One region of the Eubacterium sp. MSJ-33 genome, then DNA from elsewhere that is predicted to be linked to it. Evidence: predicted binding sites of a transcription regulator. Region 1 holds the regulator's gene; each other region holds the start of a gene.
The links. The regulator LexA, encoded in region 1, represses DNA repair genes until DNA is damaged. The targets are predictions, from matches to a motif close to CNAACANNTGTTNG.
Positions count from the first base shown of each region.

Region 2: recA (recombinase RecA) is a predicted target of LexA. The motif match lies at 2,400-2,413, and genes of this name have one in related genera.
Region 3: uvrB (excinuclease ABC subunit UvrB) is a predicted target of LexA. The motif match lies at 1,931-1,944, and genes of this name have one in related genera.

Region 1 covers NZ_CP076562.1:644,450-648,730, forward strand. The annotation lists gene hisD (histidinol dehydrogenase) at 1-16, opposite strand, end outside; gene hisG (ATP phosphoribosyltransferase) at 62-700, opposite strand; gene hisZ (ATP phosphoribosyltransferase regulatory subunit) at 710-1,918, opposite strand; gene lexA (transcriptional repressor LexA) at 2,112-2,738, shown strand; gene KP625_RS02990 (hypothetical protein) at 2,816-3,145, opposite strand; gene KP625_RS02995 (HD-GYP domain-containing protein) at 3,166-4,281, opposite strand, start outside.
Region 2 covers NZ_CP076562.1:773,999-778,279, forward strand. The annotation lists gene rny (ribonuclease Y) at 1-671, opposite strand, end outside; gene KP625_RS03525 (regulatory protein RecX) at 873-1,367, opposite strand; gene recA (recombinase RecA) at 1,336-2,364, opposite strand; gene KP625_RS03535 (helix-turn-helix domain-containing protein) at 2,749-3,495, shown strand; gene KP625_RS03540 (GH36-type glycosyl hydrolase domain-containing protein) at 3,498-4,281, opposite strand, start outside.
Region 3 covers NZ_CP076562.1:2,269,935-2,274,215, forward strand. The annotation lists gene KP625_RS10625 (glycosyltransferase family 2 protein) at 1-775, shown strand, start outside; gene KP625_RS10630 (helix-turn-helix domain-containing protein) at 1,091-1,444, shown strand; gene KP625_RS10635 (Dabb family protein) at 1,508-1,807, shown strand; gene uvrB (excinuclease ABC subunit UvrB) at 2,009-4,000, shown strand; gene KP625_RS10645 (hypothetical protein) at 4,057-4,281, shown strand, end outside.

The DNA of each region.
Region 1 (4,281 bases):
ACTTTACAATACGCATCTTAAAAGCCTCCTTATGTACTTACATATACTTACTGCACCATTTCTAGTGAATAATCTCATTCAAATCATTTAACAGCTTCCGGATTCTCTCATGTTCCATCTTGAGACTGACCTGATTGACAACCACACGTGCAGAAAGCGGACAGATTTCTTCTAAAACTTCCAATCCATTTTCCCGTAAAGTTGAACCAGTCTCCACAATATCCACGATTACCTCCGACAGATCCACAAGTGGTGCCAGCTCCACTGAACCGTTCAGCTTGATAATCTCCACTGTCTGGTTTTTCTTCTCACTAAAATAATTCTTTGCAATATTCGGATATTTACTCGCCACACGGATAATTTCATTTTTAGAAAGCAATTCCCGTGCAGATGCCGGTCCGCATACGCACATCCGGCACTTTCCAAAGCCAAGATCCATAACCTCGTACAGATTACGGCCTTCTTCCATGATTGTATCCTTTCCAACAACACCGATATCCGCTGCTCCATACTCCACATACGTTGGTACATCGGACGCTTTTGCTAAGAAAAATCGGATTTTGTACTCCTCATTTGTAAAAATCAATTTTCTTGTATCGGGATCTTTTGCCTCTGCACAGGTGATACCCATCTGTTCAAACATCGCAAGTGTCTTTTTGGCAAGACGTCCCTTTGCCAATGCAAATGTTAAATAACGCATAGTCTCTCCTTAATATTCTGTAATCTTATCCGCAGCCTCAAAGTAACATAATTTTGCAAAATGCATCTTATGTGCATAATCAATATACTCCTGCAAATCATGTCGTCTGGACATCCGAACAAGTTCCACCTTCTGATCTTCAGCACGCAGCTTACATGCATATGCAATTGCGTCCTTTTGATTTTCCTCTTTGTACAGAACAAGTACATTGGAATAATCAAGTCCTACATCAATCTTATTTCTGGCGATTGCACTCATCAAATCATCGACATAAATCGCGAATCCAACAGATGGAGCTTTCTTACCAAATTTCTCCATTAGGTTGTTGTAACGGCCACCCTTAACGATTGCATCTCCTGTTCCGTATGTATAACCGCGGAACACAATTCCGGTATAATAATTAAATCGGTTAATCATAGACAGATCAAAGCTGATGTATTTTTCATACCCATAACTTGTAAGCGCATTATATACCTTCCGCATACGTGCAATCGCTTCCAACGATGCATCATTTGTCACAAGCTTTTCTGCATAATCAAGCATATCCAGACCACCAAACAGACTCTCAAAGCTTTTCAAAGCAACCTTGCGTTCCTCCGGAATTTCCAGTGTATTCACAAATTCTGTCAAACCAAAGAAATTCTTTGAATGAATGTACTCCTTGATTCGCTGTTCTGTCTCATCGTCCAGCCCAGCTTCTTCAATCATCCCCTTGAAAAATTCAACTTCGCCAATTTCAATCTGGAACTCCTTTAAGCCCGCTGCAAGCAGGCAATGAATCACACAGGCAATAATCTCTGCATCGGCAGCAGAACTGTCATCATTGATAAGTTCCCCACCAATCTGAGTAAACTCAGAAAGCTTTCCCTGATGCTGATGTGTATTCAAAAATGTATTTCCTGAATAGCAAAGACGAATCGGAAGCTGTTCCTCGGGATAATATTTTGCGACGCTTCTTGCGATACTTGGTGTGATGTCCGGACGCAGAACCAATGTATTGTTATTGCGGTCAAAAAACTTATACATTTCATTGGAAGCTGCAGACCCCTTATCCATATTAAAAATATCAAAATATTCAAAACTCGGTGTATCAATGTCCTGATAACTGTACAGCTCTAACACATGATGAATCCGTGAAATCACTTTCTTTTTCTTCTTACACTCGGCATCGTAGATATCCCGGACGCCCTCGGGTGTATGTAATAACTTTTCGTTCAAAACCTGCTCTCCTTTTATATCTCATTTCTAACGACATACAAAGTCTAGGATATTATACTGCATTTCTTACGAAAATTCAAAGTTTTTCCGATGTTTTTTGTTTTGAAACGGAAAGCAGAACATTTGTTTGCATTTTTTTGTATTCTATGCTATCATAGTTTTAGTTTATAAATCGAAAGAAAGGGGATATGATATGGCGAATCGAAACCTGACTGATAAACAGCGGGAAATATTGGAATATCTAAAAGAATGCATCTTGCAAAAGGGCTATCCACCTGCTGTACGGGAGATTTGTGAGGCAGTTCATTTAAAATCCACCTCTTCTGTTCATGCACATCTGGAATCATTGGAGGAAAAAGGATATATCCGCAAAGATCCAACTAAACCACGCGCAATTGAAATCTTGGATGATGAATTTAATCTTTCCAGAAGAGAAGTTATCAATGTACCGATTGTCGGTACTGTCACCTGTGGGGAACCAATTCTTGCAGAGCAGAACATTCAAGGGTATTTTCCAATTCCACCGGAATATCTGCACGCGAACGGGAAAAATACATTCATGTTAAAGGTCAAAGGCGACAGTATGATCAATGCCGGTATCTTCGACGGGGATTTGGTTATGTGTGAAGAAGCTCAGACTGCAAGAAATACAGAGATGGTTGTTGCTCTGATTGATGATTCCGCAACCGTAAAAACCTACTACAAAGAATCCGGTTATTATCGGTTACAGCCGGAAAATGATACGATGGATCCTATCATCGTACAGGACGGAGAACTTCAGATTCTTGGAAAGGTCATTGGTCTTTTCCGAACATTCTAATTATAGAATTTAACTTCATTAATACAAAAGACAGATTTCATATCTAATGAAATCTGTCTTTTTACTTACTATACTATCTAACTGAATATAAAATCACAGTAAATCCCCTGTTTATCTTCCCTACATGTAATAAACCGGTATCGTACACATCTTCCCTCGTTAAACCGGACATAAAATGCCGAATAAGGACTCGCAATCTTCCCTTGCAATTCATGAAAAACTGCCGCTGCTTTTTCCACAGAGAACGACTGCAGTTTCATATTAATCGCAAATTGTTTAAAGTGTTCTGTGACCGAAAAACTCTTAATCTCTTTTATACTATTTACAATGTCACAAAGTCTTTGCTGCAGTTCCGGTCCCGATTGTAGCTGAACCTTGCTCATGTATGCATTCATAATTTTATACATAGCAGGTACTCCATTTCTCTTTAGTATTTTTGCTTGTCCGGTATACGGTTATGTATCTCTTTGAATTCATCAAAATGCTGAATGAATAATTTGACAACCTTCGGATCAAAGCTCTTGCCCGATAACCGAATAATCTCATCAAACGTATCTTCCAACGACCAGCCCTTCTTATAATATCTGTCAGAGGTCAATGCATCAAACACATCACAAACTGCCATCAGGCGGCTGATATAAGCAATTTCCTCGCCCTTCATACCTAGATAGCCGGTTCCATCCCAGCGTTCATGATGTTCTTTCGCCAGAACGCACGCCAGATGCATCAATTCACCCGGACATTTCTCCAGAAGTGCCTCTCCATATAAGACATGATTCTTCATAATCTGATATTCTTCGTCCGTCAGCTTATCCGGTTTATCAAGAATTTCTTCGCTGATCATCAGTTTACCGATATCGTGCATCATTGATGCCGTTGATACCATCTCCACATATTCATCATCAAAACCGGATGCCTTCGCTAATACACGCATATAGGCTGCAACACGCTTGATATGTTCCCCGGTAAACTTCGATTTACTCTCGCTGATCTCCGCAAACGAGAAGATAAGCCCCGTCTGGTTATCCTGCATAGTAACCGCCATATTGATTGCCGAATTAATCATCATGGAATTTCGCTGTACAATAAAATATGCAGCAACAGAAAGTCCGAATACAACCACAATCTGCGGAACCACATAAGATAACATTGCCTCTTCGAACGTCTCGCACGGAAATCCAATAAATACATTTGAAAAACGGTATGAAAAATAATTAGATACAACAATACCGCATGACATCAGCAGTGATGCAAACAGAACAAGTGTCTGGTTATAATAAAGTGATGCCAAAAGAATTGGGAACAACATGATTGGATATGCATACGTTGACAAAAGTGTCAGCATCAGTGTTGCAATCAGACAGACACAGATAATGACAATATGCTTTGTCACAGGTGCATGATCGAATTTTAATATGTTGATAATCAGAGTAGGAATCAACGCAATAAAAATTGCCGACGCAAAGAAAACAATCAATACGGAATCATCCATATCCGTACCGAAATAACAATACAAAAACGCAAGTGCCAGAATTGCTACAAT
Region 2 (4,281 bases), 130 kb from region 1:
GGTGTATCATCAATAATTAAATCAACACCTGTCATAGTCTCCAAAGTACGAATATTTCGTCCTTCACGTCCTATGATTCTTCCCTTCATCTCATCATTAGGCAACTGTACTAAGGATATCGTTGTCTCTGATACATGATCAACCGCACATTTCTGAATGGCTGTCACAACGTAATCCTTTGCCTTCTTATCTGCTTCTTCTTTTGCTCGTGTTTCTAATTCTTTGATCATGACTGCTGTTTCATGTTTAACTTCGTCTTCAACAGTCTTTAATAAGTATTCCTTTGCTTGTTCAGAGGTTAATCCAGAAATTCTTTCCAGTTCCTGAGTTCTTTTTGCTTCCAAATCTGAAACTTCCTGCTTCAGCTTTGTGAGTTCTGCTTCTTTACGTGATAATGAAGCTTCCTTCTTCTCTACGGCTTCGGTCTTTCGATCAAGATTTTCCTCTCTGGAAAGAACACGTTTTTCCATACGCTGAAGTTCATTCCGACGATCCTTGACTTCTTTGTCAATCTCATTCTTCGTCTTCATGGCTTCTTCCTTCGCCTCAAGAAGTGTCTCACGTTTCTTTGCCTCCGCAGCTTTCAGTGCTTCATCTATAATCTCTCTAGCCTTATCCTCTGCTTTACCAAGCTTTGCTTCTGCCACATTCTTACGATACGCAATAGCCAGAAACCAGGTAACGAGAATTGCAACCACGAGTATTACAGCGAAAATCACATACTTGATTGCTTCGTCTGACAACTCAGGAGCACCTCCTTATTTAGTTTTGTTGCATAACTACAACACTTAAATATTATACTTTTTTTATACTAGTGTCAAGGAATACTTTGTTTTTTTTATGCAATTTGTAAGAAAAAAACGAATACTTTTCTATATTTTTTCAATATTTTTTCTATATTCTGACACTGCTCTGCGAATATCCTCATACCTAAATCCCCGGCGTGCGAAGAAAGAATACATGCGCCTCATCTGTCCCGCATCTGTAAAATTCAGGTTACCATAACGTCTTTCCAGTAAATCGTAAATGGTCTCCGCTTCGTCCGGCACCAGTTCTGTACACAATTCTCGCGTCATCTCGGAGTCTACCCCTTTACCGGATAATTCCATTGTAATGCGCCGTCTGCCTTTTCCCCGCATCTGACTTCGAATATAGGATGTGGCATATCGTTCATCATTGATATAGCCATAAGACATCAACTTCTCGATGGTCTCTGTAATCTCCGCTTCCTCATATCCCTTCTCTGTCAATTTATCACAAAGTTCCTTCCGGGAACGATCCCGGAAGGTAAGATAGTAAATTGCTGTATCAAATGCACTGTATGTAGTTGGTTGCTTATGACTCTTCGTTCTCTGTCTGTTCTGCATCTACGCCAATCCCACACTTATTTCGTACCTGCTGCTCGATCTCTTCCATCACTTCCGGATTATTCGCAAGATAGAGCTTTGTATTCTCACGTCCCTGTCCGATCTTCTCACCATTGTAAGAGTACCACGCACCTGCCTTGTTGATGATATCATGCAAAACAGCCAGATCCAGAATATCACCTTCCTTGGAAATACCCTTACCAAACATAATATCAAACTCAGCTTCCTTAAATGGTGGCGCAACCTTATTCTTTACAACTTTGACTCTTGTACGGTTACCAACGACTTCGCCGCCAACCTTCAGTGTCTCAATCCGACGTACATCCAGACGAACGGATGCATAGAACTTCAATGCACGTCCACCGGTTGTTGTCTCCGGGTTACCAAACATCACGCCTACCTTCTCACGAAGCTGATTAATAAAGATAACCACACAATTGGACTTACTGATAATTCCGGTCAGCTTCCGAAGTGCCTGAGACATCAATCTCGCATGCAGACCAACATGTGAATCACCCATCTCTCCGTCAATCTCTGCCTTCGGTACAAGTGCTGCCACAGAGTCCACAATAATTACATCTACCGCACCGGAACGAACCATCGTCTCTGTAATCTCCAATGCCTGCTCACCGTTATCCGGCTGTGAAATATACAGGTTATCAATATCAACGCCAATGTGAGCCGCATAAGTCGGATCGAGTGCATGCTCTGCATCAATAAATCCTGCAATACCACCCATCTTCTGTACTTCTGCAACAACATGCAATGCAACCGTTGTCTTACCACTTGACTCCGGGCCATAAATCTCAATAATACGTCCTCTTGGCATACCGCCGAGTCCAAGTGCCAGATCCAGACTCAGAGAACCTGTCGGAACTACATCAATTCCCATATTTGCGGACTGATCTCCGAGCTTCATCACAGAACCCTTACCATACTGCTTCTCAATCTGCGCCAGTGCCGCATCCAATGCTTTCATCTTTTCTTCGCTTGCCATACCATAAACCTCCGTTATCTTCCATCTATGTTATCAAAACATATGTTCGTTTCGTTTGTTCTACTATACTACACTTCTGTTCGAAAAGTCAACAGGAAATTCGAACATTTGTTCATTTTATTATCTCTTTTGTAAATCGAAACAATGCGCTGTGAAAATTGTACCTTATACATTCTACAAAGTAAAGCAATTATTTGTAGCATTTTGTTCGATTGTACCTGATCAAAATCTCTGATATAATACATTATAATTATTATAACACATGTCACCACGCGCCAGCGTGATGACCTACGCACGCATCAGCGTGCTTCATTATAACATTAAGATTTAAAACACTATTATTACATTAATCATATCTATAACTTTCAATCTGACGAGGAAAATATGAAAATTAATCAGCAATTATATCGAGATTATTTATTCAAGGATAAAACGGTGTTACGTGCCCAATACGATCCTGAATTAGAATTCTACGCTACAATTAAATCCGGCAATACAGAAAAGACCAAAGAACTTTGCCTTACACCTTTCACCGAAAAAAAAGGACTTGGGGAACTAGCTGTCACACATTTACAAAGTATGAAATATCATTTTGCCATCACTATGGCTATGCTCGCCCGTTACTGCATAGAAGGCGGACTTGATTTATCCACCTCCTATACCATCAGTGATTTCTATATCCGTAAAGCTGATCACGTCCGAAACACAGCAGAATTAAATGCTTTGCATATGACGGCCTGTATGGACTATGCTAAGCGTATGAAAAACCTGCGCACGGGAAAAATCACATCGAAACCAATTGCAAAATGTATTGATTATATTTATGATCACCTGCATACAAAAATCACATTAACCGAGCTTGGAGAATTAACTGAACTTAACCCGTCATATCTTTCCAGACTTTTTCACAAGGAAACAGGCATGTCACTTCTAAAATATGTTCAACATACAAAAATTGAAACAGCGAAAAATATGTTGCTATATTCTTCCTACTCTGTTGCAGAGATTGCATCTATTCTGGCTTTTTCTGATCAGAGCTATTTTTCTGAGATATTTAAAAAACAAACAGGACTGACACCAAAGCAGTATCAGTCCATGTATTTAAATACCTCTGGTCTTACAAATCATTAAACCTATGACATATATAAGACTATCCGGTTTTCTGATGTCAGCCACTCTTCCTTGATGTAATTATCTCGAAGAGCCAGACCATTTAGTTCCATACTTTTAAATCCTGTTTCTACATGGTTTGGATTTTTTACTTCAATGTGTAAATATTTTCCACGGAAATCTTTCTCGATAACAAATCCATCCCACTCGGCAGGAATTGATGGTGCAATCCGAAGTCCATAGAAATCAGGTCTCATACCAAGAATACCTTCCACACTTCCAACCATGACAGTAGATGCAGTTCCTGTCAGCCAGTGCACATGTGAACGTCCAAAATGAGGACTTGCCTTACCTTCTGTAAATTGACCATAGCAATAAGGTTCAAGCTTTCTTACTTCTGCTTTATCGTTCTGTGCTGCCGGTGAATTCTCCATATAATACTCAAACGCACGGTTTCCATGTCCAAGTAATGCTTCGGCCAGAATCAACCACCCCTGAGACTGAGAGAAAATACCAGCATTTTCCTTTACACCCTGATTATAGATAACCGCCAGAGCGCCATCAAATGCATGCGCATGATATGGCGGATCCATAAGCACGGCACCAAATGCTGTATTTAACTGTTTATGCACATTCTCCATCGCAGTTTCAGCCTGTTCCTTAGAGGCAAATCCACTGATAACCGCCCAGCTCTGTGGATTCAGCCACATATTTGCCTCCGGATCTGTCCTTTGACCGATCACTTCTCCTTTTTCTGTAAAGCCCCTGATAAATCGGTCTTCATTCCAACAGAGATCCTGAATCACA
Region 3 (4,281 bases), 1.3 Mb from region 1:
GTCCGATAAACATTACATGGGAATTTGTCAGAGCCGGAATCGAGGGCATCAGAATGCTGTTTTGGCGGGGCTGATGGAGGTCAAAGATAAGGCAGATATTACAATATCTATCGATTGTGATGGGCAGGATGATATTGCTACGATGGAAGACATGATAGATGCATATCACGATGGTGCAGAAGTTGTGTATGGTGTGCGGAATGACAGGTCTACAGACAGTTTTTTTAAACGATTTACAGCGCAGAGTTTTTATAAAGTTCTAAGTGCTATGGGTGTGGAAACTGTCTATAATCATGCAGATTATAGATTGATTTCGTCGCGTGTATTACAGGAGTTTTCTAAGTTTGAAGAAGTGAATTTATTCCTGCGGGGGATGATTCCTTTGGTTGGTTTTAAAAGCACATCTGTATATTATAAGAGACATGAACGGATAGCGGGAGAAAGCCATTATCCGTTTCGCAAGATGATGGGGCTTGCATTTGATGGAATTACAAGCCTTAGTACCCGACCGTTGACAATGATAATGGCAATTGGGATCATTGTATCGATCCTTAGTTTTGTCGGGGCGGTCTGGGCGGTTGTTGCACAGTTTCTTGGAAGAACGGTTGCAGGTTGGGCGAGTACTACCTGTATTGTATGTTTTATAGGCGGAGTACAATTGGTTTGTCTTGGCGTAATAGGACAATATATTGGTAAAATCTATATGGAGGTGAAACATCGTCCGCGCTATATTATAAGTGAACGGATAGGAATTGATTATATAAAGAATAGATAAATGTTATCAAAAGCCGGTTGATGGATTCAGCCGGTTTTTTTGTATACAATCATACAAATAGATGTAAAAACAGGAACTATAGCTGGTTTTATGCAAGATGTCAATATGTGAGAATAAAAATAATAATTGTCACGGAAAGGCTGGGAAATGCATAAAATGGTGCGGATGTCGTTAAAACTATATCTTGCATGCGGATGCCTGGTATTCGTGATTTTAATTTTAGAAATTTTGGTATATATGATGATTCAGAATCGAAAAAAATCCCAAAATTCTAAGTGAGTAAAAATCAGGCAGATTGAAAACGAGGTGTAAAACATGCAGGATCGTGCTTTTTATGAGCGCATAGGAGCAAAATTTCAAAGAGAACGTGAACGACAGAGAATTACCAGAGAGCATATGGCAGAACAGATTAATATTTCATCGAAGTTCCTGTATGAGATCGAGAGCGGAAGAAAAGGGTTTTCCTGTGAGATATTCAATAATATGTGCAAATATCTGCATGTGAATGCGGATTTTATATTAGCGGAAGATGAGGTAACTGGCAATCGGTTTCGTATTGAGACGATGACAAGAGATTTTTCGGCGGAAGAAATGAACTATCTTGCCAAGATGATTGATGGAATCCGGGAAATGCGGAGAGCATATGGATTAGATGATAAAACTAATTAGTTGACAGCCGCAAAGTCGTGTGTTATTCCTATAGAAGAAAGCAAACGAATATGGGAGGCAGTTATGGTAAAACATATTATTTTATGGACATTGAAAGAGACAGATGCAGACGAAAAAGCGAAGATTCTTGCGAACATGAAGGAACATCTGGAAGGATTGACCGGAAAAGTGCCGGGACTTCTGGAAGTACATGTAAGAATTAACCCGCTTGCATCTTCGAATGCAGAGGTAATGCTTGATACAACGCTGGAGAATGAAGAGATGCTGAAAGGTTATCAGAAGCATCCGGCACATGTGGAAGTTGCAAATACTTATGTGCGTCCATATACAGACGTGCGTATGTGCATGGACTATGAACTGTAGGGAATAAAATAGAAGAAAACGCAGAGAATAACGGGAGAGTAGTATATTCCCGTTATTTTTATTGAGCGCGGAAGCTGGTGCGATGGGGATGATATGGATTTTCATGTGCATTTTATCAGAAAAAGAACATTTGTTCTATACAAATAAAAAGAGATGTGATAGAATGACTTGTATAGCATGTATTAGAAACTGGAGAACAGCATGGACCATTTTGAATTAGTATCGGAATATGCACCGACCGGAGATCAGCCGGAGGCGATTGAAGGACTGGTGAAGGGATTTCAGGAGGGAAAGAAATGCCAGACGCTGCTCGGTGTCACAGGTTCCGGAAAGACATTTACGATGGCAAATGTCATCGCCAAATTAAATAAACCGACGATTATCATATCGCACAATAAGACTTTGGCGGCACAGCTTTACAGTGAGTTTAAGGCTTTCTTTCCGCATAATGCGGTGGAATATTTCGTATCGTATTACGATTATTACCAGCCAGAGGCATATGTGCCGTCGACAGATACGTATATTGCGAAGGATTCCGCTATCAACGACGAGATCGATAAGATGCGGCATAGTGCGACATCTGCACTGATTGAGCGGAAGGATGTCGTAGTTGTGTCTTCGGTATCGTGTATCTATGGCTTGGGTGATCCGGAAGAATATAAGAACATGATGCTTTCGCTTCGACCGGGGATGGAGAAGGATCGGGATGAACTGATCCGGCAGTTGATCGATATTCAGTACACGCGGAATGAGATGGATTTTACGCGTGGAACTTTCCGCGTGAAGGGCGATATCGTGGATATTCTTCCGGTATCGACGTTTGAAGACGGTATTCGAATCGAGTTTTTCGGTGACGAGATTGACCGGATCGTGGAGTTTGATCCGCTGACCGGAGAGATTAAACGTGCGCTCTCTTTTGCGTGTATCTTCCCGGCATCGCATTATGTTGTTGCCCCGGAGAAGATGAAGCATGCGATCGTGGAGATTGAAGAAGAATTAAAACAGCAGGTGGCGTATTTCAAGGAGAATGACAAGCTGTTAGAAGCACAGCGTATCCGTGAGCGGACGGAGTTTGATATGGAGATGCTGCAGGAGACGGGCTTTTGTTCTGGTATCGAGAATTATTCCCGGATACTGGCGGGCATGAAGCCGGGTGCCACACCGAACACACTGCTCAATTTCTTTGATGGGGATTATCTGATCATCGTGGATGAGTCGCATATCACGTTGCCACAGGTGCGAGGCATGTATGCGGGTGACCGTTCCAGAAAGACGACGTTGGTTGATTATGGATTCCGTCTGCCGTCGGCACTTGATAACCGTCCGCTGAATTTTCAGGAGTTTGAATCAAAGATTGATAAGATCTTATATGTATCGGCAACACCGTCGGATTATGAGAAGGAACATGAGGAGAATCGTGTCGAGCAGATCATCCGTCCGACCGGACTGTTAGATCCGGAAGTAGAAGTACGGCCGATCGAAGGACAGGTGGATGACCTCGTATCAGAAGTCAACAAAGAGGTTGCAAAGGGCAATAAGATATTAGTTACGACGCTGACAAAGCGTATGGCAGAGGATTTGACCGATTATATGAAGCAGCTTGATATCAAGGTCAAATATCTGCATTCGGATATTGATACACTGGAACGATTGGAGATCGTGCGGGATCTTCGAATGGGCGTATTTGATGTGCTGGTCGGAATCAACCTGCTTCGTGAGGGACTTGATATCCCGGAGATTACACTTGTTGCGATTCTGGATGCGGATAAGGAAGGCTTTTTACGTTCGGAGACATCGCTTGTGCAGACGATTGGACGAGCTGCGCGTAATGTGGATGGACATGTTATCATGTATGCAGATACAATCACGGATTCGATGCGGCATGCGATTGATGAGACGAACCGACGACGGAAGATTCAGGATGCCTATAACAAGGAACATGGCATTACACCGCAGAGTATCAAGAAGGATATCCGTGATCTGATCAGTCTGGACACGGGTGAGAGTGTGACTACGAAGAAAGAACGCGAGAAAGATCCGGAATCTATGACGAAGAAGGAATTGAATGCCGAGATCGCACGTCTGACGAAGAAGATGAACAAGGCGGCGATGGAGCTAAACTTTGAGGAGGCAGCAGTGCTTCGTGATGAGTTGAAGGAATTAAAGATTGCCTTGCGGGATTATGATGATTAGTTTACAATTGTTTTAGTTATACTAAGTCTAAAATAAATAATAAGGAGGAGCTTGCGATGGAAAGAGATGAATTGATTGAGGAGATCTCAAGAAGAAAAGGAATTGCAATGGAAGAGGTTGCAGAAATCTTAGATGAGGAGGATGCAATCTGCATAGAAGAGGAAGCGAAGTTTGTACAGCAGATGAAGAAAAAGAAGAGAAGAAAGAAGATGTGCATGCTTGGAACGATCACAATATTCCTTGCAGGTGCAGTGTGTGCACTTTTTGTCCTTGACAAGAAG